One region of the Gilliamella sp. B2889 genome, then DNA from elsewhere that is predicted to be linked to it. Evidence: riboswitches for the same ligand, from Rfam matches in the RefSeq annotation. Region 1 holds a riboswitch; each other region holds the start of a gene.
What was found. Region 1 has a riboswitch for thiamine pyrophosphate ahead of thiB (thiamine ABC transporter substrate binding subunit). Riboswitches for the same ligand answer to the same signal wherever they lie in the genome.
Positions count from the first base shown of each region.

Region 2: linked by a shared signal. The riboswitch ahead of tenA (thiaminase II) and the one ahead of thiB (thiamine ABC transporter substrate binding subunit) in region 1 are both predicted to bind thiamine pyrophosphate.
Region 3: linked by a shared signal. The riboswitch ahead of thiM (hydroxyethylthiazole kinase) and the one ahead of thiB (thiamine ABC transporter substrate binding subunit) in region 1 are both predicted to bind thiamine pyrophosphate.

Region 1 covers NZ_JAFNNF010000001.1:459,865-470,302, forward strand. The annotation lists gene thiQ (thiamine ABC transporter ATP-binding protein ThiQ) at 1-581, opposite strand, end outside; gene thiP (thiamine/thiamine pyrophosphate ABC transporter permease) at 559-2,139, opposite strand; gene thiB (thiamine ABC transporter substrate binding subunit) at 2,153-3,151, opposite strand; TPP riboswitch at 3,192-3,300, opposite strand; gene argS (arginine--tRNA ligase) at 3,818-5,551, shown strand; gene J3U09_RS02160 (hypothetical protein) at 5,961-7,247, opposite strand; gene J3U09_RS02165 (hypothetical protein) at 7,966-9,285, opposite strand.
Region 2 covers NZ_JAFNNF010000007.1:88,438-98,875, forward strand. The annotation lists gene J3U09_RS10220 (aldose 1-epimerase family protein) at 1-1,150, shown strand, start outside; gene J3U09_RS10225 (UbiX family flavin prenyltransferase) at 1,280-1,867, shown strand; gene J3U09_RS10230 (pyridoxamine 5'-phosphate oxidase family protein) at 1,872-2,312, shown strand; gene J3U09_RS10235 (GFA family protein) at 2,369-2,764, opposite strand; gene pdxT (pyridoxal 5'-phosphate synthase glutaminase subunit PdxT) at 3,095-3,676, opposite strand; gene pdxS (pyridoxal 5'-phosphate synthase lyase subunit PdxS) at 3,676-4,560, opposite strand; gene J3U09_RS10250 (PLP-dependent aminotransferase family protein) at 4,670-6,073, shown strand; gene J3U09_RS10255 (SemiSWEET family transporter) at 6,472-6,735, shown strand; gene J3U09_RS10260 (hypothetical protein) at 7,151-7,384, shown strand; gene J3U09_RS10265 (DUF1161 domain-containing protein) at 7,520-7,924, shown strand; TPP riboswitch at 7,961-8,049, shown strand; gene tenA (thiaminase II) at 8,101-8,745, shown strand; gene asnA (aspartate--ammonia ligase) at 8,792-9,784, opposite strand; gene J3U09_RS10280 (hypothetical protein) at 10,027-10,438, opposite strand, start outside.
Region 3 covers NZ_JAFNNF010000002.1:205,043-215,480, reverse strand. The annotation lists gene gutQ (arabinose-5-phosphate isomerase GutQ) at 1-511, shown strand, start outside; gene aroK (shikimate kinase AroK) at 700-1,221, shown strand; gene J3U09_RS03910 (SPOR domain-containing protein) at 1,282-2,091, shown strand; gene J3U09_RS03905 (Dam family site-specific DNA-(adenine-N6)-methyltransferase) at 2,101-2,919, shown strand; gene rpe (ribulose-phosphate 3-epimerase) at 2,959-3,636, shown strand; gene J3U09_RS03895 (phosphoglycolate phosphatase) at 3,629-4,324, shown strand; gene trpS (tryptophan--tRNA ligase) at 4,348-5,343, shown strand; gene trkA (Trk system potassium transporter TrkA) at 5,458-6,819, shown strand; TPP riboswitch at 6,874-6,975, shown strand; gene thiM (hydroxyethylthiazole kinase) at 7,028-7,813, shown strand; gene thiE (thiamine phosphate synthase) at 7,813-8,454, shown strand; gene thiD (bifunctional hydroxymethylpyrimidine kinase/phosphomethylpyrimidine kinase) at 8,466-9,278, shown strand; gene J3U09_RS03865 (heavy-metal-associated domain-containing protein) at 9,474-9,680, opposite strand; gene J3U09_RS03860 (M20 aminoacylase family protein) at 10,109-10,438, shown strand, end outside.

The DNA.
Region 1 (10,438 bases):
AGTGACTCATCCAGATAATGCGATACCATCATTAAGGTCAGATTAAATTCACTACAAACCTGATTCACCAATGCCAACATTTCAAAGCGAAGAGCTTGGTCAAGAGCAGAAAATGGCTCATCTAATAATAGTATAGGACGATGTTGTATAAGACAGCGAGCCAGTGCCACGCGTTGCCGTTGGCCACCCGATAGCTGTTCGGGATAGCGATGGTTAAAGCCTTCCAGCCCGACACGAACCAGAATATCATTAATAGTCATTTGTTCAGCTCGACTCAGTTTTAATGTCGGCTTGATGCCTAAAGCAATATTTTGTTCAACCGTTAGATGGCTAAATAAGTTATTTTGTTGAAATAGCATCGATACCGGGCGTTTACCGGGTAACGTTGTTGTGACATTTTGGTTATTTAAGATGATTTGTCCTGATTTAGGAAAGATGAACCCCGCAATCAAGCTAAGTAATGTACTTTTGCCCGCGCCACTTGGACCGACAATAACAACCCGTTCTTTAGCAGCAATATTTAGCGTAAAGTGCATGTTGAAGTTGTCATATTGATATTCAATTTTTTGAAGTTCGATCATAATCCATCACAACCAATAAACTAAAAGATAAAAGTAATAATATCGCGGCTGTCACGATACTTTCTTGATAATGATAATGCGATATCTGTTGGTATAAATAATAAGGTAACGTGGTCACCGACTGCCCGCCAAACAGAGCTATTACCCCAAAATCGCCCAATGACAATATGGCAGCAAGGGCAAAACTCATCAACATAAGGCTTTTTAACCCCTTAAAATCGACCAAATAAAAATGCGTTAAACCATTGATATTAAGGGTTTGGGTTAATTGCCAATAGCGAGCCGTAATATCATACATCGGCGTAGCTAAATTTTTAAGGATGAAAGGTAACGCCATTAACCCATTACAAACCATAATTAATAAGCAGATAAAAACAGTGTTATGACTAAAACCGAATAACAATAAAAACAATCCCGATGCTAATACCATGTTTGGTATGGCTAATATCAATGAGGCAACCATCATAAGCCGATTGCTTAATTGACGTTGTTGGTTAATCAATAGTCGGCAATTGGTCCATAGCAAAAGTAACCCAAGTAACATCGCTATCATAGCCGAACCTATAGCAATAAGGATTGAATAGAGTAAAGCTTGTTGCAACATCGATGTGAGTAATGAGATTTGGAAAAAATAGAAACCTTGAAAAAGTATAGTAATCATCGGGGACAATATAAATAATCCCCCTATTACGATAATTATCATACTAATCATTTTTAACCAATTGGTTATCGGTAATTGATAGTTGGAGTGACTAAATTTAACACTCAGCTTTCTATCATTTCTATTTATTTTCTGCATCAAGCTGATAAAAACAATACAGCAAACCAACTGCACGCAAGATAGTAATGCGGCTTGTAATAGATCAAAGTCTCGCACCGCTTGATAAATAGCCACTTCCAGCGTGGTATATTTTGGACCACCACCCAATGCAAGCACTATGGCAAAACTCGAAAAACAGAGCATAAAAATAAGTGCTGCCATAGGCAATATTTGTCTACGAAGTAACGGCCATTCAAGTAATTTAAAATAGGTAAATGTTGAAAAATTAAGTTGTGCCGCTAACTGTCTTTGTTCTATCGCAACACTGTTTAATGTTTTGTAAAAGAGCACACAAGCATAAGGAAAATTCAAAAAAACATGAGCCAACAAAATACCTTGCAAGCCATAAATAGGAAATGAAAATGGGATATGCAGTACTTGGCAAATGTAAGCCAGTAAACCTTGTTGCCCATATACCGACAACAACCCTGTCACAACCACCAAAGCGGGTAAAATAAAGGTAATTGGCATTATTTTTATCAGTAACTTTTTACCTTTAAAATCAATAAAGGAGAGCGCCTTAGCCATTAATATTGCTGATGCCAGCGAAAGTATTGTCGATAACAAAGCTTGATAAAAAGTGATCCAAATAATATGAAGCACATAACTATCAAGATAAATCGTCAAATTTCCTGACTCTAAGGCAAATCGCCAAATAGCAATAAGTGCCGAGCTTAAAATGATGAGTATTAAGCTCGCTGCACTCATTCCGGGTAATAACGATTTAAATTTCAACATTGGCGATACGGATCTATTTACTAATTGCCGATTGCCATTCTCGAATCCAAGCTTTTTGATGTTTTTCAATCTCTGCCGGCTCAAATTCTAACGATTTATTGACTGAATTAATTTGCGCAAAAGCATTAGGTAGATCCGTTTTGATAATCGGATACATCACATTTTTCTCAGCAAATTGGTGTTGGACTTCAGGTGTCAGCAAATAACGTAAAAATTGGCGCGCTAGGTCAATTTCTTGACTGTATTTAATAATTCCGGCTACTTCAACTTGACGATAGTGCCCTTCATCAAAAATAGCTGCTTCGTAGTGATGCTCGTTTTCATTAATGATATGTGCCACTGGCGATGTACTGTAACTAAGTACAAAATCCGCTTCGCCTTTTAAAAACATACCATAAGCTTCGCTCCAACCTTTGGTGACTGTCACCGTGTTTTTAGCGATTTGTTGCCACGCTTCTGCTGCTTTATCTCCATAAACTTTTTTTACCCAAAATAGTAAACCGAGTCCTGGTGTACTGGTTCTTGGATCTTGGTAGATGATTTTCCAACCGGCTTTGTTTTCAACCAGTTCATGTAAAGAATGAGGTGGATTTTTGACTTTGTTATTATTGTAGATAAAAGCAAAATAACCAAAATCATAAGGCATAAAACTATCATCCCACCAATTGGTGTTGAGATTGTCGGGTTTAGCGATTTGATGAGGAATAAGAATATTCGCTTGTTTGGCTTGCTCTAATAGGTTGTTATCTAACCCTAAAATAACATCCGCATTCGTTTTATCGCCTTCAAGGCGAATACGATTTAAAACCGACACACCATCACCTAATGTCACAACCTCAAGTCGGCAATTGCATTGGGCTTCAAACCCTTTTTTGATTGCCTCACCGGGTCCCCATTGTGACATAAATGAATTATAGCTATAAACCGTCAAAGTCGGCAGTTCTGCATTGGCTAATGGGCTAAAAAGTGAAAATAAAAAAATAACAGGTAGTAAAAAGTTTTTACAAAACATTTTGCCTCCAAAGAAATAGGTAAAAGACAAAAGGTTTGAGCAGATATAATAACTCAAATCCCTCCGCTGGCATTATCCAGTTCAGGTTCGACGAGTTATGTCAGTCAATCTGACACTCTCAGCCCACTAGGGCACCCCGTTGAGAACGACATTAGTTTAGAGGGTGAAGGTATAATTGTAAATAGTTACCCTCAACGGTTGCCTACAAACTTATCTATGATTTTGGAAGAGAGTAACTGCGCTTGATCAAACTGATAGCTTTATAAAATTCCCGCTTAGCCCCATTTGTAATCAGAAAATCGATTTCTTGCTTATTTAAGGAGTGAGTGAGTTTTGCATATTCATCCAAAAGGATATTTTCACCATGATTATCATACTATTTTGTCAATTGTGAATCTGAGTTGTTGCAGATGGCCTTGAGCAAACACCGAAGTTGAAAAGAGCAAAAGGATATTAATAATCAGTTAGTTAAATAAATTTCGGCACCTGTTTTCTCTTTATTTTTTTATCTATTTTATAATTGAGTTGATAGATTACATCTAAATAAAAAAATTTTCGTTTATAAAAGAATCAGCTATTTACTTGTCCTTAACTAATCCCACAGTGACAATTTATCAATTTATCAGTATTATATTGGGCATTTTATTTTAATCGATTAGGTTCAGTGTGAATATTCAACAACTATTAACACAACGTGTTTCTCAAGCAATGATTATGGCGGGTGCTGATAAAAACTGCGACGCTTTAATCAAGCAATCAGCTAAAGCCCAATTTGGTGACTACCAAGCAAATGGTATCATGTCTACCGCTAAAAAATTGGGAATGCCACCACGAGCATTAGCTGAAAAAGTATTACAACATCTTGATATTGATGATATTGCCGATAAAATCGAGATCGCCGGTCCTGGTTTTATTAATATCTTTTTAAAAGATAGTTGGATTGCTGAACAAAACGAAGTCGCGCTAAATAGTGATAAACTGAATATTACTTTACCAGCCAAACCACAAACTATTGTGGTTGATTACTCTGCACCAAACGTAGCAAAAGAGATGCACGTCGGCCATTTACGCTCAACTATTATTGGTGATGCTAGTGTCCGAGTATTAAGCTTTCTTGGTCATAATGTTATCCGTGCCAACCATGTTGGTGATTGGGGAACCCAATTTGGGATGTTAATCGCCTATCTTGAAAAAATGGAAAACGAACATGCCAATGACATGGAACTTTCAGATTTAGAATCGTTCTATCGCGCAGCTAAAAAACATTACGACGAAGACGAAGCCTTTGCCGAAAAAGCCCGTAATTATGTCGTAAAACTTCAAGGTGGTGATCAATATTGCCGTGAAATGTGGCGAAAATTGGTGGATATCACCATGACACAAAACATTGCCACATATAAACGCCTTAATGTCACCTTATCGGTTGAAGATACAATGGGCGAAAGCATCTATAACAGTATGCTACCAGGCATTGTTGCCGATCTAAAACAGAAAAAATTAGCGGTTGAAAGTGACGGTGCCATCGTCGTATTTCTAGATGAATATAAAAATAAAGAAGGCGAACCAATGGGCGTTATTATCCAAAAACGTGATGGTGGCTATCTTTATGCAACAACCGACATTGCCTGTGTAAAATATCGTTACGAAACACTTCATGCTGAACGTATTTTATATTATACCGATTCACGTCAACACCAACATCTAGAACAAGTTTGGGATATCGTACATAAAGCGAAATATGTACCAGAATCCTTAAAACTTGAACACCACATGTTTGGAATGATGTTAGGTAAAGACGGCAAGCCGTTTAAAACTCGCTCAGGTGATACCGTAAAATTAAACGACCTGCTTGACGAAGCAACAGAGCGTGCAGAAGCACTAATTAAAAGTAAAAATCCCGATCTTTCTCCAACAGAACTTGCCAAAGTGATTGATGCAGTAGCGATTGGCGCAGTGAAATATGCCGACCTATCCAAAAATCGTACCACCGATTATGTTTTTGATTGGGATAACATGTTGTCATTTGAAGGCAATACTGCACCTTATCTACAATATGCCTATACACGCGTACTGTCGGTGTTTAGAAAATCAAATATCAACGAAGATAGCTTAACTGGTAATATCAATTTAGGCACGGACAAAGAGCGAACATTAGCAATTCGATTAATTCAATTTGATGAAACCGTTTCAACCGTTGCTGCAGAAGGCACACCGCATTTGCTGTGCGCCTATTTGTATGATATCGCCACCCTATTTTCTAGCTTCTATGAGCACTGCCCAATTTTGGCAGCCGAAAATGAAGACTTGAAACATAGCCGTCTAAAACTGGCATCTTTAACAGCAAAAACCCTTAAAACCGGTTTAGATATGCTTGGAATTAAAACGGTTGAAAAAATGTAACAAAACCAGCCACCGATATTGTTCAATATCGGTGGTATATCTCCACTTAAAAACATCTTAAAAATTTCAGCGTTTAAAATTGAGGGTAATTTTATAAAACCAAATTCATCCCCCAAAAATCCTCAACTTTTTGATATAAAAACACAACTAAACGCCACAGCTTAAAGCTGGATTATTCATATAAAACAATATTAAAAAGTTGGATTTAGAACCTCAAAAACCCCGCTCCTCAACTTTTTTTGTGATAAAACACCTCAAAAATAAACCCGCGGGTAATTCAAACGTCGCTAAGCCACAAAATCGCTTTTATGGCTAAACGACGTTGACTCGTAGCTTACTTTTAATCACCTAATACTATTTTTTATCAATCCCACCCCCGTCCTAAGGATTATGGACGAAGAAATAAAAACTAAGGATAGGCACAAAGTCCGTCGCTGCCTAAGAGGTTCTGCCTCATCACATTACCATTGTGCGTACCCACGATAACCTGGTCACGACCAATGGAGTCACTAGTCCAGAAAAAAAGTTCGAAGGCGGTGCCAACGGTATTATAACCCCACTCAGTGAAAAAACCCGAACCTATATGACGCATAAAACTATTACCAAATGAGGAAGGAGTGGCACTAGGTACAACTAAATCTTTACGAACTGCATTGGTTAAATCCTTTACGCGAGGCATTCGATAACCGATACCATTACACCAAGATAAGGCAGGAGAATAATTGCCATTCCAAGAAACACGGTGGACGAACCACTGCTTCAAAGTAAAACCATATTTAACAACTGGATTACCTTGACCATCACGACCGACCAACTCGAAGGTCTGAGGCAAAGAAGGTTTGGAAATACGACTAGGATTGTCTGAATTAATCTGGAATCTAGTAGCGGAAGGACCAGTTAAAGTAACACGAACGCTTGTAGCTGTAGAATTAGTCATTTTAACTGTGATACCACCCTGAGATATTGGAGGCCAATACAACGCCTGACTACTGCCACTAATAAGTAAATCAAAATACAATCCATTAGCACCAGTAGTAGGAAAGTTTTGACCGTAAGAGGATGGCTCATTTGACTGAGTGAGAAAACCCTTAGTAGGGTCCCATATCAAAGCTGGGCCAGCATAACCACCTGAATTAGGTCTGGCAAAACAAACCATCGGCGTAACGTTAGGATTGATGTAATAAATTACACTACTTGCACTGAAATCACTACGATTGGGAACGCCATAACGTGTAGATAATGTGCCGTTAGTACTTGATAAGGTAAACTTATAAGGTGCCTTACAAATTGTTGGCACAGTACTACGTGATACAGCTTGACCATATTTATCGACGATAGATAAACTTACAGAACCTGTAGCAGTAACGCCAGAATCACCATCTTCATCCCCCCAATAATTATAAGGCGTACCGATAAGTGCACTTAAAGCGACTGAATTAGTATTAGTAGGGACCAACATACGAATATCAGCAAAACTTTGACCTGCAACCGGTAAGACGATTGGGGTTATAGATGAAGAATTGGTAGAAGGCGTATAATGTTTACCATCAGATAGTGTAATACCAAGCAGATCGTTAGTATTAACAATACGAGTACGACCACCGTCGAAAGTCAGATAAGGTGCACTACCCTGTATCGCATTCCTAGTTGTCTGTGAAGTTAATGCGTGCCCCGAAAAAGGAAGAAAAAGAGCCACAAAAAAGACAATTTGCCGGGATAATTGAGAAAAGGATCGAAAAAAGGATCGCGTGAAAATTCGCAGAATTTCACTTGATTGAGTAGAAAAATAAACGTCAGTGGAAAATTTAAGATGGGAGCTGAACTTAGACGAATTTAAATTATAGGTTGGCCAAGTTGCCTGTTGCCTGTTGCCTGTTGAAAATTATAATGCATATGTGACAATCCTGTCAAGTATATTTATGATTTATTTAATATTTTTCTATTTATTGTTTTAGCTATCCCGCTAAAATTTTGTAAAAAGTATAGTGACTGAAAAAACACGGTGCAATACTTTTTTTACTTTAGATCGTTAACTTTCGTAAAGATTATCATGAAATAACATGGTTAAAAAATAACTACCTATTGTTTTAATTGGAAATATAGCATTTACAAAACCTTAGTAATTATAATTATTGATCCTGAGAAATTTTATCTTAGCATTTAGAATTAATGATGTTGATCATTAAATAATTTTTAAGTGAAATTTAAAACCTCAAAAACCCCTCTCCTCAACTTTTTTTCGATAAAATACCTAAAAAATAAACCCGCCGAGGCGGGTAATTGTAGCGCCACTTAGCCACAAAATCGCTATTTTATGGCTAAATGACGTTGACTCTTAGCTTACTTTTAATCACCTAATACTATTTTTTATCACTCCACCCCCGCCCTAAGGATTAAGGACGAAGAAATAAAAACTAAGGATAGGTGCAAAGCCCGTAGTAGTAGCTAGTGTAGTAGCCCCAATCCACAAAACCGTTTTTTGTGTTCACAAGAAACCGGTAGTAATCAGCATTCGGGTCACTAGTCCAGCACCAAACGCCGCTGAAGCCTACGCCGGAGTAATTGAGCGCATTGCCCCACTCCGTGAAAAAGCCTGAACCTATATGACGCATGTAATAATTTTCGGGTGCGGAAGGGGTGGCGCCAGAGATAGTAGGACTTTTACGAACTGAGTTGGTTAAATCCCTTACACGCGGCATTCGATAACCAATATTATTACACCAAGATAAAGTATCAGAATAATCGTCATCCCTAGAACCTCGGTTGACGAACCACTGCTTTAATCTAAAACCATATTTAACGACAGGATTACCTTGACGGTCACGACCGACTAATTCGAATGTCTGAGGCAAAGATGGAATAGAAACACGACCAGGATTTCTAGAATTATTATGCTGAGTTGTGGTAGCGAAAGGACCAGTTAAAGTAACGCGTACGCTTGTAGCTGTAGAATTAGTTATGGTAGCAGTGATACCACCACGAGACACAGGAGACCAAAACAACGGCTGACTACTACCGGTAATGAGTAGATCAAAGTACAGTCCATTAGCGCCAGTTGTAGGAAAGTTTTGACCGTAGTAGAGAGGGTCTGTTTTTTGTGTGAGAAAACCATTAGCAGGGTCCCACATAGAAGCCGGGCCAGCAAAATTACCTGTACCCACTTCCAAATTAGGTCTGGCAAAACAAACCACTGGTTCAGCCTTAGGATTGACGTAATAAGTCACACTACTGGCCCTGAAAGTACTACGATTAGGAACTCCGTAACGAGTAGATAATGTGCCGTTAGTACTTGATAACGTAACCCTATAAGGTGCCTTACAAATCTCAGGAACTGTACTACGCGATACAGATCGACCTCTTTTATCAAAGATAGATAAACTCAAAGAACCTGTAGCGGTAACGTTAGCATCACCATCATCATCCCCCCAATAATTATAAGGCGGACCGATAAGAGAACTCAAAGTGACTGAATTAGTATCAGTAGGAACCAACATACTTATGTCAGCAAAACTCTGACCTGCAACCGGCAAGACGATAGGTCTTGAAGAAGATGAAGTATTGGTTGAAGGCGTGTACTTAGTTCCGTCAGATAACGTAATCCTAAGCAGATCGTTAGTATTAACAACACGAGTACGACCACCATCGAAAGTCAAATAAGGTGCACTACCCTGTATATGATTTGCAGTTGTCTGTGAAGTTAATGCATGACTGGAAAAAGGAAGAAAAAACGCCACGAAAAAAACAATCTGCTGGGATAATTGGAAAAAACGAAAGGATCGGAAAAAAGATCCGAAAAACGATCGAGAAAAGGATCGCGGAAGTGATGGCGCGAAAATTCGCAGAATTTCACTTGATTGCGTGGAAAAATAAGTTTCAGTTAAAAATTTAAACTGGGAGCTAGACTTAGACGAATTTAAAAGATAGGTTTGGCAGACTGGCTGTTGGCTGTTGGCTGTTGAAAATTATAATGCATTTTAGACTATCCTGTCAAGTAGTTTTTTGATTTATTTAAAATTTTTAAGTTATGTTTTAGCCTAATAACTAAAACCGTGTAAAAAGTATAGTGATTGGAAAAACACGTTGCAACACTTTTTTCGCTCATTTGCGTTAACTTTAGTAAATAAGATCTAAAAAGGATCAAAATGATATTTGATTAATTCTTGTTTTAATTTAAGATGTTGCAATTACAAATCTTTAAAAATGTGATTATTGATCCTGAAAATTTTATCTTTGAGTTTAAAATCAATGACGTTGATCATTAAATAATTTTGAAATGGAATTTAGAAGATCAAAAACCCCACTCCTCAACTTTTTTATTAAAAAGATTATCTGTTTTCAACGCTTTTATGCTGTCTTTAGATATTATTTATTGGGATTAAGAATATTGTGTAAAAGGCGTTCACTGGGTTTAATGATTGTCTATTATTGTTATGACTTGGCATTTTCTAAAGATTTTACTAATTTTTCTGAATATCACCTTGATTAGTAAACATTGGCGTTAAATTTGGTCGCGCTTTGCTGAGTTTGGAATTAGCCCTTTTATTGCTTTGCCTTGATAAATTATTAAATTTGCAGTCAATACAGTATTATGACGGTATAGACTCCTCAATTATTTTTACATTGATAATGTTAATCTCATTTTTTCGACTCTCGTTAGTTATTATTAAATAATTAGTTAGCTAAGTTTGGGTTATTTGTTTAGAAACTATAGACTGTTGTATGGTGATTTGGTTGGGTTAAAATCTCAAAAATAATACTTTAACCATTTCATTTGTTTAAATATTTTTTAATTTAAAGTGCTTGATCTTATCATTCAAATGATTAGAATTCTCTGCAATTTATTCAAGATTAAAGTTAACTATTTATGACAAATTGTAATTTTGCAGT
Region 2 (10,438 bases), on a different contig from region 1:
TGCTACACATTATATTATTACTGACACCGACATTCAAATTAGAAAAGGTGGCTGGGTAGTATCAAGTGATCAGCATGCAAAAGGTGCACCGAATTTTTATTTAAGAAATACAGTTCTTAGAGGTGGGCTTCAAAATGATGTTGAAGTTTTAACTATTAAAAGTGATGGATTGACTATTAAATTAAGCCCAACTCGTGGTCTAGGTATCCTTTCAGTTGAAGGTGATGGAGTCCGTTTAGGTTGGGATTCCCCGGTTGAAGAAATCGTTCATCCAAATAATATCAACTTAGAAAGCCGTGGTGGTAATGGTTGGTTAGATGGTTTTAATGAAATGATGGTTCGTTGTGGTTTTGAATGGACAGGTCATGCAGTACAAGCTGATGGAATGATGTATACCCTTCATGGACGTGCGCAAAATACACCTGTTTCAAAACTGTTTGTTGATATTGAAGACGAAGCACCATACACCATTACCGTTAGTGGTCTTATCAAAGAAAAAGCTTTCAAAAAAAGCAATTTAGAAACTTGGGTTAGAATTTCTCATGTACCAGGAACTAAAGAGTTTACTGTTCACGATACTGTGACTAACCAAGGTGATTACCCGCGTGATTATCAAATTATCTATCACAGCAATTTTGGTACACCAATCCTTGAAGAAGGGGCAAAATTTGTTGCACCTGTTAAAGAAGTTTCACCATTCAATGATTATGCGGCTACCGGCCTTAAAAATTGGCAAACCTATTTAGGACCAACAAAAAACTTTGACGAAATGGTTTATAACATCTTCCCTTATGCGGATTCAAAAAATCAAACTCAAGTGATGTTGGCTAACAAAGCAGGTGATAAAGGGGTTGGTATTTCATTTAATACTAAACAGTTACCAGTGCTTACATTATGGAAAAACACCGATACGCTTAAACAAGGTTACGTGACCGGTATTGAGCCAGGCACAAGCTTTGCTTATCCAGTTACTATTGAACGTGAACAAAAACGTGTTCCTCAATTAGAACCAGGTAAAAGCGCTGACTTTAAGCTAACATATAGCTTATTATCAAATAAAGAAGCTGTAAAAACTTATGGTGACAAAATTAAAACCATCCAAGGTAAACAAACTACAAAAGTAGTTGAACAACCAATGGCTAAAGAATAAGTTATATCAAATTCCACCGCTAACAAAAAGGTTAGCGGTGACTTTCACTCCGCGATTAAACAAATTCCCATACCTTAACGCACTAATCTAAGTTAAAATAAATTCAGAAATTTAACTGTAGGAATCAATATGAGAAGAATGATAGTTGGTATAAGTGGCGCAACAGGCTTTGCTTATGGTATAAAAGCTTTAGAACTCCTAAAACCAATGGACATTCAAACCCATCTTGTCATATCAAAAGCGGCCAAAATAACCGGGAATTACGAACATTCTAAATCCCAGTTAGCACAATTAGAATCTTTAGCCGATATGGTCTATTCGGTTGACAATATTGGCGCTGCAATTGCTAGTGGGTCATATAAAACAATGGGCATGTTAGTTGCACCTTGCTCGATGCGAACACTGGCAGCAATAGCTCATGGTCTATCTGATAATTTATTAACACGCGCTGCTGATGTCGTTTTAAAAGAGCGTCGTCGCTTAGTGTTAATGACACGAGAAGCCCCATTACATCTAGGACACATTAAAAATATGGAAGCGGTGACATTAATGGGGGGAATTATTTTTCCACCTGTTCCTGCGTTATATCAACATATTGAAAGTGTCGATGATATTATCACTCATAGTGTTGCCAGAGCGCTTGATCTGTTTGATATTGATGTACCTAGTTTACCGCGCTGGGGTGAGGATATGAGTCTTAATCAAAAATCTGAATAAAATAATGAAATCATCTGACCATAAAATCGTGCAATTTATTAAACAGCAACATGTGTTAAGTTTGAGCCTAATATTAGCAGAAAACCAACCATGGTCATGCAACGCATTTTATGTATTTGATGAAGTTAATTGGTGCTTATATTTCTTATCAGAATTGAAAACCCAACACGCACAAGCGATGCTAAAAAATCCTAATGTTGCTGGCACGATTAGCATTAGTCCAAAATCGGTTGCTAAAATACAAGGGATACAATTTACAGGCAATGCTCAATTGCTTGCAGAAAATCAAGCAAGTCATGCTTATAAACTTTATTATCATGCCTTTCCTTTTGCCAGAGTGATGAAAGCACCGATTTGGTCTATTCAATTGCAACAAATCAAGATGACAAATAACCTAATGGGTTTTGCGCATAAAACCCATTGGCAACGTAATGAAGACCTTTAAAAGCAGACTTAGCGTTTGAAAATAAACATCATCCAGCGAATGATATTAACATCGAATTATTTTGGGGGGATTCCTTCTTCGAATTCAGGATAACCATCACAAATAATATCCCAATTCGCTTTTGAACCGGTATAAATATGAATACGCTTTTCCGCATTAATTGGTTCATTAATTAGGCCAATACGTAATCGATAACTACCATTATCACGACTAGAAAAAAGGTGTGAACCACATTGACCACAAAAATGGCGATTAACGCCTGAGCATGAAAAAATTTTTATCTTTTCTTCGCCCTTAATAAAAGTTAAATCTTCCTTGTTAATGGCTGTTGCAGCATTAAAAGCTGAACCTGTTTGTTTGCGACAACGCGAGCAATGACAATACACAATTGTTTTAATCTCATTATTTAGTTGATAGACAACCTCGCCACATAAACAACTTCCTGTCATCATAATTTATTTACCTTTTTTATTTATCATTTGTTAACACATTATAAAGACAGATAAAAATAAGTTACAAGTAATTTAAAAAATAGATAAAAAAAGTTGAGGAGCGGGGTTTTTGAGGAAAAAAAGCACCAATAATTAGTGCAAATAATCAAATAAACTAAATTTACTTTTTTATTTATCCGATTTATTCCCTTCAAATACATTAAAATCAGAAATAAGTTGGAAATAATTTAAAAAATAGAAAAAAAGTTGAGGAGCGGGGTTTTTGAGGAGAAAAAGGCACCAATAATTAGTGCCTATAATCGAATACCTTTTTATATAAGAGAAAAACGGTCAGCATTTTTCAATAAAATAGCGCATTATGCGATTATCGGTCGTTAGTTCGGGATGGAATGAGCAGACTAAAATATTATTCTGCTCTGCCATTACGCAATGATTATCAATAAAAGCAAGTTGTGTGACTTGCTTGCCCGCCTTAGCAATATAGGGCGCTCGGATAAAAACGGCTGGAACTTGCTTGCCAATAGGTGCAATATCTAACATCGTCTCAAAGCTAGCAATTTGCCGACCAAATCCATTACGTTCAACCACAATATCCATCAAACCCAGTTGTTCAACTTCGCTATGGCTTGTTTCATTACCGCAAAGCACCAAACCCGCGCAGGTACCAAAAATCCCTTTACCTTGCTTGGCAAACTCTTGGATTGGTTCAAATAAGCCATTTTGCCGAATTAAACGACTTATTGCAGTTGATTCACCACCCGGAATAATTAAACCATCAACTTGACGCAATTCCTCGGCCTTTTTTACTGCAATTGGGATGACTAAATCAATAGTTGCAAGCATATTTAAATGTTCAGTCACTGCGCCTTGTAAATTAAGCACACCAATGGTTTTACTTGCTTTTGAGCTCATTACCAACCTCGCTCCTGCATTCTTTCAGATTCGCTTAATTTACTGATTTCGATACCTTTCATCGCTTCACCTAATCCTTTTGAAAGTTCAGCTAATCTTGGATAATCGTCAAAATATGTTGTTGCTTGAACGATTGCTTTAGCAAATTTTTCCGGATTTTGCGATTTAAAAATACCTGAACCAACAAACACACCATCGGCACCAAGTTGCATCATCAATGCAGCATCAGCAGGCGTAGCAATGCCACCAGCAGCAAAATTAACAACCGGTAGTTTACCCAGTTGTTTGATTTGTAATATCAACTCATAAGGTGCACCAATCTCTTTAGCAAATGTCATCAACTCATCTTTTGATTTACCAACAACTAAACGAATTTGTTCATTTACTCGGCGCATATGCCTTACTGCTTCTACAATATTACCTGTTCCTGGTTCACCTTTGGTGCGTAGCATCGAAGCTCCTTCACCAATTCGACGCAGTGCTTCGCCTAAGTCACGACAACCACAAACAAAAGGTACGGTAAATTCATCTTTCAATAAATGATATTGTTCATCCGCTGGTGTCAGCACTTCGCTTTCATCAATATAATCTACGCCCATGGACTCCAAAATGCGTGCCTCAACGATATGACCGATTCGCGCTTTTGCCATAACAGGTATGGTAACTGCTTTCATCACTTCTTCAACGATTGTTGGATCAGCCATTCGTGCTACGCCTCCAGCAGCGCGTATATCAGAGGGAACACGTTCTAAAGCCATTACAGCCACTGCACCTGCTTGCTCAGCAATTTTTGCTTGTTCGGCATTAACTACATCCATAATCACACCGCCTTTTTGCATCTGTGCCATGCCACGTTTTACTGTTTGTGTACCTGTTTTCATGATTACTCCTAATTAAATAAAGTATTATTCAAAATAAAATTGCTACAATAAACAGCCAATTGGACTATAATTAACCCATCCAATTATGCATAAATCAAAAAACTGATAAACGATGTGGAATAAACAAAAATTAGCGGCTTTTGACGGAGCACTATTTAAAAAAGTGATCCAGTTGATTGAAAATTACATTGAACAAGGGGTATTAATAGCGGGTGAGAGATTACCATCAGAGCGAGAGTTGGCTAAAAATCTGCACGTTAACCGCTCCACTATTGTCCATGCGCTAGATATCTTAACTGAACGTAATGTATTGGTTCGTAAGCAGGGTAGTGGAACCTTTATTAATGATCAAAAATGGGGGCTTCAAGCTTACTCCACCATTAACTGGCGACTGCCAGCCCATTTCTATCAAAATCGCAAAAGTGTATATCAACAAAAAGTATTTCAGACTCGTCAGCAAATGGCGAACATCTGTGATTTGGCTAATGGTGATTTACCAACTCATATGATGCCCAAATTAATGTTACCCAATATCACCTCTCATGAAATGGTTGCTTATGAAAAGCAAAGCGACATATTGCAATTGGGTCTACCTACACTCAAAGTGCAGATCGCCAATTATATGTTGAACCAATTTGGTATGATGGTTGATACCGATCAAATTTTAATAACCTCAGGAACGCAGCAATCCCTCTTTTTAATTACTCAAGGATTATTAAAACCTGGCGATGCAATAGGCATTGAATCACCTTCATATTTCTATTCATTACCACTATTTCAAGCAGCAGGCTTGCGGTTATATGGTATTGAGTGTGATGCTGAAGGGATAACCTTAGAGAGTTTACAAAAAGTCAGTTTAGAACGGCAAATTAAATGGTTATTTCTAAATCCAATATTTCAAAATCCAACGGGATGTGTGATGAGTAATCATCGAAAAAAACAGATATTGGCATTTTGTCGAAAGCAGTGTATTGGTATTGTTGAGGATGATGCTTATAGTGGGTTAACTTTTGATCAAAAGAGTCAAATCGACCCGATAAAAAAATATGATACCAGTAATCAAGTTATCTATTTAGGATCATTATCCAAATATATTGGTCGCAACATACGTATTGGTTGGATGATTGCACCGAAAGAAATTATCGAAAAACTAGCCAATATAAGGCATCACATTGACTCAGGATTAAGTATATTACCGCAACTTTTAGCTGAAGAATATTTGACTCATCACTACCAATCCCATCAAGAATGGTTACGCCAGCAATTAAAACAAAAGGCTAACCAACTAATAGATTGGCTTGATGACTATTTTAAAGGTGACATCAATTACCAGATACCCACAGGCGGTTTTCATCTATATGCCCATTTGCCCGTTAGCAGTCAGGCGCAGGAGTTGGCTATTTTAAATCAATTACTAGCAAAGCATATAATAGTGTCACAAGGCACTGACTTTGGGGATCGAGTTGGCGCTATACGTTTAAGTTATGGTCATTTTGCAAAAGATTTGATGAGATAAAGCGAACTAAGTTTTTATTGATTGTTCTAACAGGTATTTGGCGTTAATAAATAGATCATAACTGCTCAGACAAACAGGCAGGGTTAATCGGTAAACTTCAAATCTCATTATTGGATTGAATCTCAGCTAAATAATCACAAAACTATCAAAAAATCGCGGTTTTTATGCCTTATTAGCTACATTATATGATATAACAATTTGCGTTTGATATAAGGCATTCGTAGCAATAACATTTATTATTAAAAACCATATCCGATTACTTAAAATAGATTCACATAAAAAATCTTATCATTTTATTTACAAAATATTATCTGAAACCACGGTACACTAATATTTAACTCACTTGTTATATATGTTAGATTATTTGCTCCTTTCATATATAAGCAGGTAGGCTGATTTTGAATCTTTCTCCAAAAGCTTTTCACTATTTGGGTGTTATCGCAACACTTGCATCATTAGGAATGTACGTATCGTATATCCCACAAATTATCGACAATCTTCATGGATTTAAAGCTAATCCAACTCAACCTTTAGCGGCAGCAATTAACTGCTCATTATGGGTCTGTTATGGCTTATTACGACAAAAAAAGGATTGGCCAATTGCAATAGCTAATTTTCCAGGGGTATTATTTGGTTTAACCGCGTTTATTACTGCTTTATAAATTCTTGTTTTAACTCCCTTATATTTTCTTTATACAGCATAATATATGCTGTATTTTTTTATATTCACAATTCTTGTGAAATAGGCTAGATAATTGTTACTCAAAAATTGAGAAATCAGAGAAGATTAAAAATTAACCTTGCATATAACTTATTAATTATTATATTGTTATGGAGTTATCAACAGGTTTGTTAAATACTTATCAAATAATAAAGTGAATAATTTAATCGATTAATCTAATCGATTAATCTAATTTATCGATTTACTATTGTTATCTAATAGTGATTAGACTATAGTAAAAGTCAGCCTATTTTTTAGGCTGGATTCATCTTCAAAATCTATCAGAATGTTATTTATACAAAGATTAACTAAATTTGATGATTAACAAATGAGTTTTATAAAATAAGGAAATCACCATGGCTGATATTAATCTTTCCGATGATTTGATAAAAGATTTTATCTACTCAATGTACCGTAAAGAGGTATTATTAAATTTAAAAGGTGTGGTTTTGACTGAAGAAGATCGCAAACAACTCCACGCAAAAAGAGACTTTGTAAATCAATTATCTGAAGCCGAATTATCCGATATTCGCTCATGGGTTCTAGATAAATTAAAATTACTTGAAAACCAACACCAAGAGCAGAATTAACTAAAAAATCTATACTAAGCTAGCTTTTTCAAATCTATTGATAAAATTTATTTGCAGCGTTATTCAAAACGATATGGACAGTTTAAACAATCGTTTTATAATGCATCAGTTACTCGATAATCTTAAGGAAAGATCATGAAAAAGTTAGCAGTAGTGTTATTATTAGGTCTCCCAGTTATTGCATCTGCGTCCAATTGTGACGAAATTAGTGCAAATATCGCCGAAAAAATTAAAAATAACGGTGTTAATGAAAATAGCTTCCAATTAAAACTTGTTCCTCAAGATGAACAAAATATTGAAGGTAAAATCGTTGGATCATGTGATCGAGGTAAACAAAGCATTGTTTATATTCGTACACCATCATCAAAATCAGTTAAAGATGAGCCTGAAACACCTGTTGAAATCACACCACAACCCGTCGAGTGCTACAGCCCTAGTAACGCTCCAGTTCAAACGCCAGCTTCGGCACCAGTAGAAAAAGTTCAAACTCCAGAGCCGACTTCTACAGAATCTCAGGAAACTGAACAAAAAGCAGAATAAACGAAAATTTAAGTAACCATTTTATAAATTTTATAATTTGTTTAACCGGGGTGCTATAGGCTGAGATTATACCCGTTGAACCTGATTCGGTTAATACCGACGAAGGGAGTTTAAAACACGTCTATTATAGAAATCTGTTTAACTCCTTATAGCGAATTTGTCAAAAAGGAGTCATTATGCCATCATTTAACTCACTGATTGAATCAAGCGAGTGGAAACACTATATTCAACATGATTTTGTTCAACAATTAGGAAAAGGCACATTAGACTTAACCTGCTTTCAATACTACCTTAAACAAGATTATCTTTTTTTAATCAACTTTTCCCGAGCTTGGGGACTTGCAGTATATAAAAGTCACGACATTGCTCAAATTCGTCAATCATTAGAGAGTTTAAAAATCATTGTTGAAGTTGAACTCGATCTGCATATTGAATATTGCAGAAAATGGCACATATCTGAATATGAACTAAGCACATTAAAGGAAGCCAAAGCCAATAGCGATTATACACGTTATGTGCTTGATATAGGATTACACGGCGATATATTAGATATACACATAGCAATGGCACCCTGTTTAATTGGGTATGGCATGATTGCCAATTGGATTCAAGGTTGGGACGAAAACAACCCATATCGCTCTTGGATTGAGATGTATGCTAGTAAGGAGTTTCAACAAGCAGTACAAAAAGAGATTGCTTGGATAGAAGGACAATTACTTAATATTAGTGAAAACCGATTTAAACAATTAAGCCAAATATTTAAGCAAGCGACGCAATTGGAAATAAATTTTTGGCAAATGGCATTGGATAAAAGTGACTAGTAAACAGCATGTTTTACCATTTTAGATAAAACATGCTGAGCATGAATTATAAAAGTTGTTGATAGTTTTGCTTGGTTACATCATCCCAAACACTTGCTTGGACTTGCCCAATATGATGTTGTTGTAAAAGCAACATAGTTAGTCGAGATTGTCCAATCCCGCCACCAATTGTCTGTAAAAAATCACCATTAGCTAATGCCTTATGCCAAGCATATTGGAGACGATCTTCATTATTGGTTAATTTTAATTGACGCTTTAACGTCTCAGGATCGACGCGAATACCCATTGACGAAATTTCAAAACCACTATTTAAAACTGGATTCCAAACTAAAATATCACCATTTAATCCTTTAGACCCCATCTCATTATCGCTACTCCAATCATCATAATCAGGGGCGCGCACATCGTGTTTTTCTTTATTTGACAAATCACCACCAATACCGATTAAAAATACTGCGCCTAACTCCTTAGTAATCGCATTTTCGCGCTCTTTTGGTGACAAATTAGGATAACGTTTTAATAACTGTTCACTATCCATAAAAGTGATCGACTCTGGTAAAAAACAAGAAAGATGATATTTTTCTGAAACCACTTTTTCTGTAGCCTTAATAGCACTATAAATCTTCTCTACCGTCTGTTTCAAATAAGCAAGATTCCGATCTTCAGGACGAATCACTTTTTCCCAATCCCATTGATCGACATAAACAGAGTGAATAGGGGAGAGCTTATCTTCATCAGGGCGAAGCGCTTTCATATTGGAATAAATACCTTCACCAATTGGAAAATTATGTTGGCTCAATATTTTGCGTTTCCATTTAGCGAGTGAATGAACCACTTCAAATTGTGCATCAGGAATACTCTTAATATTAACCTGTACCGCCTTCTCAGTCCCAGATAAATTATCCTGAACACCATCACCAATTTGACTTAAAAGTGGGGCTTGAACTTCAATTAGTGATAAATTATTAGCTAATTGCTCAGCAAAAAATTGTTTAACAAAATTGATCCGTTGTTGCTGCTCTTTAAATGATATCGTCATGTCTCATCTCAAAAAGTGAATGGGTTAGTGACGATAAATTAAACTAGAAAACAGAAATATGCAAGTTAGAACATATTCGGACTTTTTATAAAGCGCTAAGCACTATAATCAAATTCACGGATTTCCGATGCGGGCAAGGACTGCATCACACATTAAACGTAAAAAATGAAATTAAATTACCCAATAATACAATATATTAGGTAATTATGCTTCATCATATAGGTAAAAGATAATTGAGTTAATTATTGATTAAAATAGGAGGAAACAATATGGGTTAAATTTGGCTTTTGCCATTTTGCGATGAACACAAAATTAGGTACTATAAATGGATACCTTTTGTTTCCAGCCATAGTAAATTCAAATTTACTGGTAATCCAGCCTTTCTTGAACTTGAAATTTGAAATTGATGTCATTGGTATTCGAATAACATCATTCGTTAAATCTGCACCGAGAGTTAAGCCAATTAAAATAATTTCATCGGAATTAAAATAAATAAGGTAGTGTTTAATATCAAAAGCGGCTGCGCGCGGAAAAAGTGCAAATTTCCAAAGTTTTGGGTGGATAGAACCATAAATTACTGATGAGCTATTAAAATCGGGTAATTCAAGTTTTTCAAATAAGGCTTTTATTTTTTCTAGTTTTAACCCATCATTC
Region 3 (10,438 bases), on a different contig from region 1:
TCCAACCTCAAGCTCAACTAATACGTTAATGATGGGCGATGCGCTGGCAATTGCCGTTATGCGAGCTCGTGGATTTAAGGAAGAAGATTTTGCTCGTTCACATCCAGCTGGCAGTTTAGGCGCTAAACTATTAAATCATGTAAAAGATATTATGCGTAAGGGTGATTTAATTCCTAGAGTACCACAATCAGCAACAGTACTTGATGCCATGTTAGAATTAAGTCGTACTGGTGTGGGGTTAGTTGCAATATGCCAAGATGATAATAAAATAGTTGGCGTTTTTACAGATGGCGATTTACGCCGTTTGTTATTAAAACATGGTACATTACATGATAATATTGTCGATGTAATGACAAGTCCAGGACATCAAATACCTGAAACTTGGAAAGCGGTCGAAGCTTTAAAATCATTTAATGATCATAATATTACTGCTGCACCTGTGGTAAATAATCACGGCGAATTGGTTGGTGCGCTGAATATTCATGATCTGCATCAAGCAGGTATTAGTTAATCGATTAATAAATACCTGTTGCAAAATGGGGCTATCTATTGAGATAATTACCGACCTAAATTTTTGTCGTTAGACGGAGATCCAAGTAAGTTACACAATTCAATACCGAAATGATGAGTTATTTAAGTCATTATAAATTGATATTGTGTTGTAAATTTTAACCAAAATTAATAGATGATGAAACTACAATGGCAGAAAAGCGAAATATCTTTCTAATTGGCCCTATGGGGGCAGGAAAAAGCACAATAGGCCGACAAATTGCACAACAGTTAGGTATGGAATTTTTTGATTCTGACCAAGAGATCGAGAAACGTACAGGTGCTGATATTGCATGGATTTTTGACTTAGAAGGTGAAGACGGATTCCGAGCCAGAGAAGAGAAAGTCATTAATGAGTTGACTGAAAAACAAGGTATAGTTCTTGCTACTGGTGGTGGTTCAATTTTATCTAAAGAGACACGTAACCGTTTATCAGCTCGCGGTATTGTAGTTTATTTAGAAACTACAATAGAAAAACAGATGGCAAGAACCCAGAAAGATAAGCGTCGTCCTTTATTACAAGGTGGCAATACTCCCCGTGAACTTTACGAAGAATTAGCCGAAGAGCGTGATCCACTTTACGAAGAGATCGCTGATATTACGATTAAAACTGATGAGCAAAGTGCTAAAGGTGTTGCTGGATATATTATTGAAAAAATAGAACAAATTTAAAATTTCAATTTTTTAAATTCGGCTGGCCATGAGGCAATAAACCATTTGAAAGGAGTTAATATGCGTGTAGATAAAGATGATCGTTATATACCAGAACAATCAAGTAAGTCTTCTACGCCTTCTTTTAGTATATCAACTTTTTTTCAGCATTATTCGAAGAAAAAATTGATTATTATGGGATTAGCTTTAGCTATTATTGTCTTGTTGGTTTGCTTTGTGATATCTCGTCCATCAAAAAAAACAACCATACTGACTCCTCCTGAAGTCAATGGTGTTTCGTCGACGCAAACGCCTGATTCAACAATCAGTGGCGATAGTGGGGCGTTAGCGCAAGGTCAACAAAATTCTGCACCTGTGCCACCAGCCCCAATTAATAGTAATGTTAATGAGCACGATAATGGGGTTAGTCAACCTCCAGCATCAACACAGTCAACATCGGGTTCTAGACCAGAGCTGCAACCAACGGGTAACAGTACAACTCAAAATACTAGTGGTTCATCAACTAATTTAAATAAACCAATAAATCCAGATAGAGGCAATCCTACTGTTTCTAACTCAAATAATAGTGTAATAACAGGTAATAATTCAACTTCGATTGCCAAAATTAAGAATGATCAGTTTTCAATTCAACTTAGTTCTTCTAGTTCAGTTGATGGTTTGAAAAGATTGGTTAAAGAACATAATCTTACTAATTACCAAATTTATGAAACCAAACGAAATAATGTTAAATGGTATATCTTAGTTAAAGGTACATATGATTCTGCTGACGAAGCCAGAAAAGCGATCAAATCTTTACCAAGTGCACTACAAAAAGATAAGCCTTGGATTAAATCTGGCGAAACAATTAATAAAGAAAAATCAGCAAAATAGGAGTTTCCGTTGAAGAAGCAACGAGCCTTTTTAAAATGGGCTGGAGGAAAATATGAGCTTGTGGACACAATTAAACAATATCTACCAGAAGGGGACCAACTCATTGAGCCCTTTGTAGGCGCTGGTTCTGTTTTTTTAAACACAAACTTTAAAAGTTATATTTTAGCTGATATCAATCATGATCTAATTGCGTTATTTAGGTTATTACAATCCAATCCTGATAAGTTTATTAATGATCTTAAGCTATTATTTAATCATCAGAATAATCAAGCTGAGGCTTTTTATCAGCTACGAGATGTCTTTAATTATAGTAAAGATCAATATCTACGATCGCTTTTGTTTGTCTATTTGAATCGCCACTGTTATAACGGTTTATGTCGCTATAATAATAGCGGGCTTTTTAATGTACCCTTTGGACGTTACAAAACTATCTATTTTCCTGAGAAGGAGCTCTACTATTTTGCTCAAAAAGCACAAAAAGCTGAGTTTATCTGTACTCCTTATCATGAAGCAATGAAAATGGCAAAACGCAATTCTGTCATTTATTGTGATCCGCCTTATCTTTCTCCAAATGAATCTATCGGTTTTACGGCTTATTATTCCAATAATTTTGGTTTTGAAGAACATAAGCGATTGTCACAATTAGCTGAAAAAATAGCTTATAAAAAAAATATTCCTGTACTACTATCAAATCACGATACAGAGTATACCAGAACGTTATATAGTAAAGCGCGCCATCTTTACCGTGCAGAAATGCGACGCTCAATTAGCTGTGCTGGCGAAGGACGCAAAAAAATTGATGAAATATTAGCCTTGTACCAAAAATAACCTATTTTATGTATAAGGTTTTATTAGTAGAGGTATGTTATGAAAGAGTTTATTATTGCACCATCAATATTATCCGCTGATTTTGCTCGTCTTGGAGAAGATACGCAGAAAGTATTAGACGCTGGTGCCGATGTTGTCCATTTTGATGTAATGGATAACCATTTTGTACCAAATTTGACGATGGGTAGTATGTTTTGTAAGGCTCTTCGTGATTATGGTATTAAGGCTCCGATTGATGTTCATTTGATGGTTTCGCCGGTTGAAGATTTAATTACCTCATTTGCCAAAGCTGGCGCAACTAATATCTCTATTCACCCTGAAGCTACTATTCACCTTGACCGTTCTTTGCAATTAATTAAAGATCATGGTTGCAGTGCGGGAATTGTACTTAATCCTGCAACGCCGTTAGATTATTTAGATTATGTGATGGATAAAGTCGACATTATTTTATTAATGAGCGTTAATCCAGGTTTTGGTGGACAATCATTTATACCAAGTACTCTAAAAAAATTGCAACAAGTTAAACAGCGCATTATTGAGTCTGGCAGAAAGATTCGTTTAGAAATTGATGGTGGTGTTAAAGTTGATAATATCGCTGAAATTGCCAGAGCGGGTGCTGATATGTTTGTTGCTGGTTCGGCAATATTTGGTCAACCGGATTATAAAGCCGTAATTGATGCAATGCGTAAAGAATTAGAAGGTGTTAACCATGGCTAAGTTAAATGATATTCAAGCTATTGCTTTCGATTTAGATGGAACTTTAGTCGATAGTGTGCCTGGCCTTGCCTTAGCTGCACAAAAGATGTTAGCAGATTTGGAGTTACCCACCGTTACTAATGAGCAAGTAAAAAACATGGTCGGTAATGGCATTGATGTCATGCTCGAACGCGTATTCAACGTGATTGGTCGCAATCCGTCTAAAGAGGATTTCAATAAAGCGAAACAGTTGTTTAATCATCATTATGATAAGGTTATGGATGAGCAAACAACGCTATTCCCGCATGTTAAAGAAACCTTAAAAACGCTTTATGAAAATCATTATCCCTTAGCTTTAGTTACCAATAAACCTGCGCAATTTTTACCTGCTTTATTGACGTCATTAGGTATTAAAGAATACTTTTCATTGGTACTTGGTGGTGGTGATGTGATTAAGTTGAAACCACACCCTGCCCCACTTTATCAAGTCATGGCAACCTTTGGATTGTTTAGTGATCAGTTGCTGTTTGTTGGTGATTCAAAGAATGATATTACTGCTGCTAAAAATGCTAATTGCCCGACTGTAGCATTAAGTTATGGTTATAATTATGGGGTGTCGATTGCATCTAGCAAGCCTGATTTTTTATTTGATGATTTTAAAGATATTTTAACCTTATTACCTCAGCCAAAGGCTGATGCAAAAAAATAATGAGTATAAATTAGGAATAAATTATGAGTAAACCAATTGTATTTAGTGGCGCTCAGCCATCAGGAGAACTAACATTAGGCAACTATTTAGGGGCTTTGAAGAATTGGGTGTCTTTGCAAAATGAATATGATTGCGTTTATTGTATTGTCAATCAACATGCGATCACGGTCCGTCAAGATCCTAATAAGTTGCGAAAAGCAACACTTGATACGTTAGCGCTTTATTTGGCGTGTGGTATCGATCCACAAAAAAGTACTATTTTTGTTCAATCACAAGTACCAGCTCACGCTGAATTAGGTTGGGCGTTGAACTGTTATACTTATTTTGGTGAACTGAGTCGTATGACGCAGTTTAAAGATAAGTCATCTCGTCACTCTGAAAATATTAACGCCGGGCTATTTGATTATCCAGTATTAATGGCTGCTGATATTTTGTTATATCAAGCTAATTTAGTTCCTGTAGGTGATGACCAGAAACAACATCTCGAGTTATCACGTGATATCGCTATGCGTTTTAATGCACTTTATGGCGATATTTTTACTGTTCCTGAGCCGTTTATTTCTAAAGTAGGTGCTCGTGTGATGTCTTTACAAGATCCAACCAAAAAGATGTCTAAATCAGATGAGAATCGTAACAATGTTATTGGTTTACTTGAGAATCCGAAAGATGTCGAGAAGAAGATTAAACGGGCAATGACCGATTCAGACGAACCACCTGTTGTACGTTATGATTCAAAAAACAAAGCCGGTGTTTCAAATCTGTTAGATATTTTGACAGGTATTACAGGTAAGCCGATTGCTGAACTTGAAAAAGAGTTTGAAGGCAAAATGTATGGTCATCTAAAAACCGAGGTGGCAAATCAAGTTATCGAGATGTTAACCGGTTTACAAGCAAAATATCATCAATATCGAGATGATGAAAATTATCTTCTTTCAATTATGCAAGAAGGAGCACAAAAAGCTCGCGCTAAAGCAGAGCCTACGTTGAAGAAGGTTTATGACGCAATCGGTTTTGTATAATCTAAAATAAGATTGCGATTATTACTAAACAATATCAAACGGCTTTAATTGATATGAGCTCTATTGTTCTAATAATGAGTTAGCTTGAGGCCTTTTGATTATAATAGGTTTATTATGAAAATTATCATTCTTGGTGCAGGCCAAACTGGTAGTGCACTTGCTGAATATCTAGTAACTGAAAAGCAGAACGATGTGACTGTCGTTGATGAAGATCATGATAAATTGCAATCTTTGCAAGAGCGTTTTGATTTACAAGTCATTTGCGGTAAATCCTCTTACCCACAAGTATTAGAGAGTGCTGGCGCGGAATCAGCCGATATGTTAGTTGCCGTTACCAATTCTGATGAAGTCAATATGATGGCTTGTCAGATTGGGCATGTGATGTTTAATATTCCACAAAAAGTTGCTAGAATCCGTGCTCCTGAATATAACGATGAAAGATACCCATTCTTCAATAAAGATTGTATCAACATCGATCATATTATTGCTCCTGAAAACTTAATTACAAATCATATTAGCCAATTAGTTCAATATCCTGGTGCTCTACAGTTTGCTTCGTTTTATGATAATCGTGTCTGTTTGGTTGCTGTAACCGCTTATTACGGTGGTGCGTTAGTGGGGAGCGAACTGTCCGAACTTAAAGAGCATTTACCACATGTCGAAGCGCGTGTTGTTGCTATTTATCGTCAAAATCGTTTTATTCGTCCAATAGGTTCGACTTTAATTGAAGCTGGAGACATGGTTTATTTTATTACCCCTCCTCTTAACATTAAAGCTGTAACCAGTGAACTACAACGGCTAGAAAAACCTTATAAACGTATTATTATTAGCGGTGGTGGTGGCGTTGCCATTGCTTTAGCTAAACGTTTAGAGAATGATTATCAAGTTAAGTTGATTGAACGTAATGCAGAAAAAGCTGAATTAATAGCTGAGCAGTTAGTTAATACCACCGTGTTACATGGTGAATCATCAGACCAAGAATTATTATCGCAAGAGCAAGTCGAGTTAACCGATCTGTTTGTGGCGGTCACTAGCGATGATGAAGCCAATATTATGTCATCTATGCTGGCAAAAAGAATGGGGGCAAAAAAAGTCATCGTTCTTATCCAGCGACAAGCCTACTTAGAATTGATTAACGATAGTGTTATTGATATCGCGATTTCACCACAACATGCCACTATTTCAGAACTACTAAGCCATGTTAGGCAAACGGGTGTAGTTAAAGTTGTCTCATTACGCCAAGGTGAATCAGAAATTGTCGAAGTAGTTGCTCGTGGTGAAGCGGAAAATTCAAAATTAGTCGGTAAAAATATCAACAGTTTAAAATTACCTTCAGGTGCTACGATTGGTGCCGTGGTTCGTGGTGAAGATGTAATTATAGTAAATACGGATTTAATGATTGAAGATGGCGATCATTTAATAATTTTCTTACCGGATAGACGCGCCATTAGTGATATAGAAAGATTATTACAATAACTTGTTTAATTTTTAAACTCAGTTCATAATAGATTCAATTTTATCCAAATTTGTTATTTAGACTCGGGGTGTTTTTTGTTAGAGCAAAAAACTGAGAATTTACCCGTTGAACCTGATCTGGATCATGCCAGCGTAGGGAAGTCTCTGTCTTAATTACCGCTTTTGACACATTCTTCCCTTAATATTATTTATTAGATAAGGAAAGAATATGTCGGTCATTAAATTATTTTCAAATCAAGATGCCATTCCTTTTATTGAGCAAGTTCATCAGAAGCGACCTTTAATCCATTGTATTACCAATGATGTGGTACAAAATTACACCGCTAACGTTCTTTTGGCGATTGGGGCTTCACCAGCGATGGTGGTAGCTGAGCAAGAAGTTGAGGACTTTGTTGCCATTGCAAATGGTTTGTTAATTAATATTGGTACGATCAATAGTCATAGCGCTAAAAGCATGTTACTAGCCGCCGCAAAAGCTAATCAAACTCCTTGGGTATTAGATCCTGTCGCAGTTGGAGCAGCATTGAAATATCGTACTGAAATTGCTAAGCAATTATTAACATTTAAACCGACAGTTATTCGAGGAAATGCTTCAGAAATTCTATCATTAAGTGGTCAACAATCATCATCAAAAGGGCCTGATGGACTGGATTCTACTGATTCTGCATTAAATGCGGCAATGCTATTAGCCAAGAAATATCAAACCATTGTTGCAATAACAGGTGAGACCGATTATGTCACAGATGGTGAGCAGGTTTATAGCATTGTTGGGGGTGATATCGCGCTAACACAAGTAACTGGTACTGGTTGTTCATTATCTGCGATTGTAGCTGCATTGATTGCAAGTTCTGAAGATCATTTAAAGGCTACTGCTTCAGCCTGCTTTATGATGAAAAAAGCGGGTGAACTCGCTAATAAACAGCAAGGGCTAGGTACTTTTGCTATGTCAATTATTGACCAACTTTCTGTTTTCACCACAAATAAGGATTTTTGATGAAGAAGCAACTTGATTTAACACTCTATTTAGTACTTGACCCAGTACTTTGTGATGGCATAAATGGTATGGTTAATACCACTAAGTTTGCAGTTGAAAATGGTGTTACTGCCGTTCAATTACGTTCAGAACAAGAATATTCAGGTAGAAATTGGTATAAAGCCGCCCAAGCTTTAAAAGAAGTATTAATCGACACTCAAGTTCCACTATTGATTAATGATCATATTGATATAGCTTTAGCTGTCGATGCCGATGGTGTTCATGTTGGACAAAGCGATCTACCTGTCGAAGTTGCACGACGATTAATTGGAGAAGATAAATGGATAGGGCTTTCAGTCTCTAATTATTCGCAACTTGAGCGCGTTCCTTGGCAACTAGTCGATTATCTAGGTATTGGCCCTATCTATCCAACCCCCACCAAAAAAGATGCAGCAGAAGCAATAGGCATCGCCCAATTGACTGAACTTGTTAAAGCAAAACAATGCCCTGCCGTTGCGATCGGTGGTATCGGTGTAAACAATTTAACTGAAGTGATTCAAACTGGCATTGAAGGTATTGCCGTTGTATCCGCAATTTGCGGGCAAGGAGATATTGCTAAGGCCACATCTGATTTGATTAGAAAAATAAGACAAGCAAGATAGGAAATTAAACCATGACAACAGTTTCATTAACTATAGCTGGTAGCGATCCTAGTGGCGGTGCAGGTATTCAGGCCGATTTAAAGGCCTTTTCAGCGCTTGGCGCTTATGGGATGTCAGTCATTACTGCTTTAACCGCACAAAGTACACAAGGTGTTAATAGCATATACCCGGTGCCACCCGAATTTGTTGAGGCTCAATTTAACACACTTTATCAAGATATCCATATTGATAGCGTTAAAATCGGTATGCTGATGAATAAAGAGATTGTAACCACAGTTAATCATCTATTAAGCAATAATCCTATTGCCAATATTGTTCTTGATACGGTAATGATAGCCAAAGGGGGGCATCCTTTATTGAGAAATGATGCCATTACCGCTATTCGAGAATTGCTATTACCATTCGCCACTATCATCACCCCTAACCTTCCAGAAGCAGCAGCATTACTTGATTGTCATGAGGCACAAAACGAAGATGAAATGCAACAACAGGGTTATGAGCTACTCAAATTAGGCTGTCAGGCAGTATTAATGAAAGGGGGACATTTGCCAAGTCAAGAAAGTCCGGATTATTTAATCACGCCAACAAAGATCATCAGAATGGCATCACCACGTATCCAAACTAAAAACACACATGGTACAGGTTGCACATTATCCGCAGCTATTGCAGCATTACTACCAAAATATGAGTTAGAAGAAGCCGTTAAACAAGCAAAAAAATACCTACAAGGTGCCATTGAAAATGCAGATAATTTGAAAATTGGTAAAGGAATTGGACCTACTCACCATTTTTATCAATGGTGGGACACCGCAGGAAAAGGCTAGAAAGCTAAATGTGGTATTTTCGGCAAACGCTATTTTCAACAGCTATATACTTCATCGACAATCCGTGCCAATGAAGTATATGAAAACTTTTTTAGTGCATTATCTAGTCAAATAGAGGCTATTGGATATTTGTATTATCTAGTATTTAAGCGATTGTCTTAATCGTTTAAAATGAGAAATTGTAAAAGTATTGCCTTAATACGAAATACCCACAAACTCAAACCCTGCTTGATTAACGGCTTGAATTGCAGCTTCTTGCGAGATAGTACCACCTTCTATATCAACTTCATGTTTCGCTAAATCAACAGTCACTTTAGCTTTAGGATCAATATCATTAATTGCTTTAGTAATGGTTTTAACACAATGTTGACAACTCATATTATCGACGATTAATTTCATCATTATCCCCTTTTGTTATCTATAATTCATCTAGTGCAACGTTGGAACATCTATAATTAAAATAAATTTGCCTGCCATATAAAGTATAGTGATTATATTACGCCAATAAGCCTACAAAAAAAACACCTCAGAATAGTGAAAATTTATAAGATTTATATCTGTTATTAATAAAACGTAATGATTGAGCGTTTCTGCTCCTTTATACTCAAATAAACCATGGTGCCAAGAAAAATAAGCAAGGTTATCCTTCAAGAATAAAAATTGAATAACAGAAATAATCGACTTATACAAAATTAGATTGTATATTTATTCATCTATGTGGTTTTGATAATAAAGTTAGTTTTTGTTTTTAAATATAATTTTAACTTAGATGTATAGTTCCATTTTTATTTTTTCTCATAAACGATATTCAGGTTAATTAGGAGCCTAAAATGCAGCATATTATGGAAACGATTAGAAAAACAGAACAAGAATTTGTTGATATTCGACATCAGATTCATAAACATCCTGAGTTAGGTTTTGAAGAGAAAAAAACCAGTGATTTAGTTGCAAATAAGCTATCTGAATGGGGCTATGAGGTTCATCGTGGTCTAGCAAAAACTGGCATCGTTGGTGTTTTGAAAAATGGCGCTAGTAATAAGAAAATAGGTATTAGAGCTGACATGGATGCATTACCTATTGTTGAAGCTTCGGGTAAACCTTGGAGCAGTGTTAGCCATGGTAAATTCCACGGTTGTGGTCATGATGGGCATACCACTATT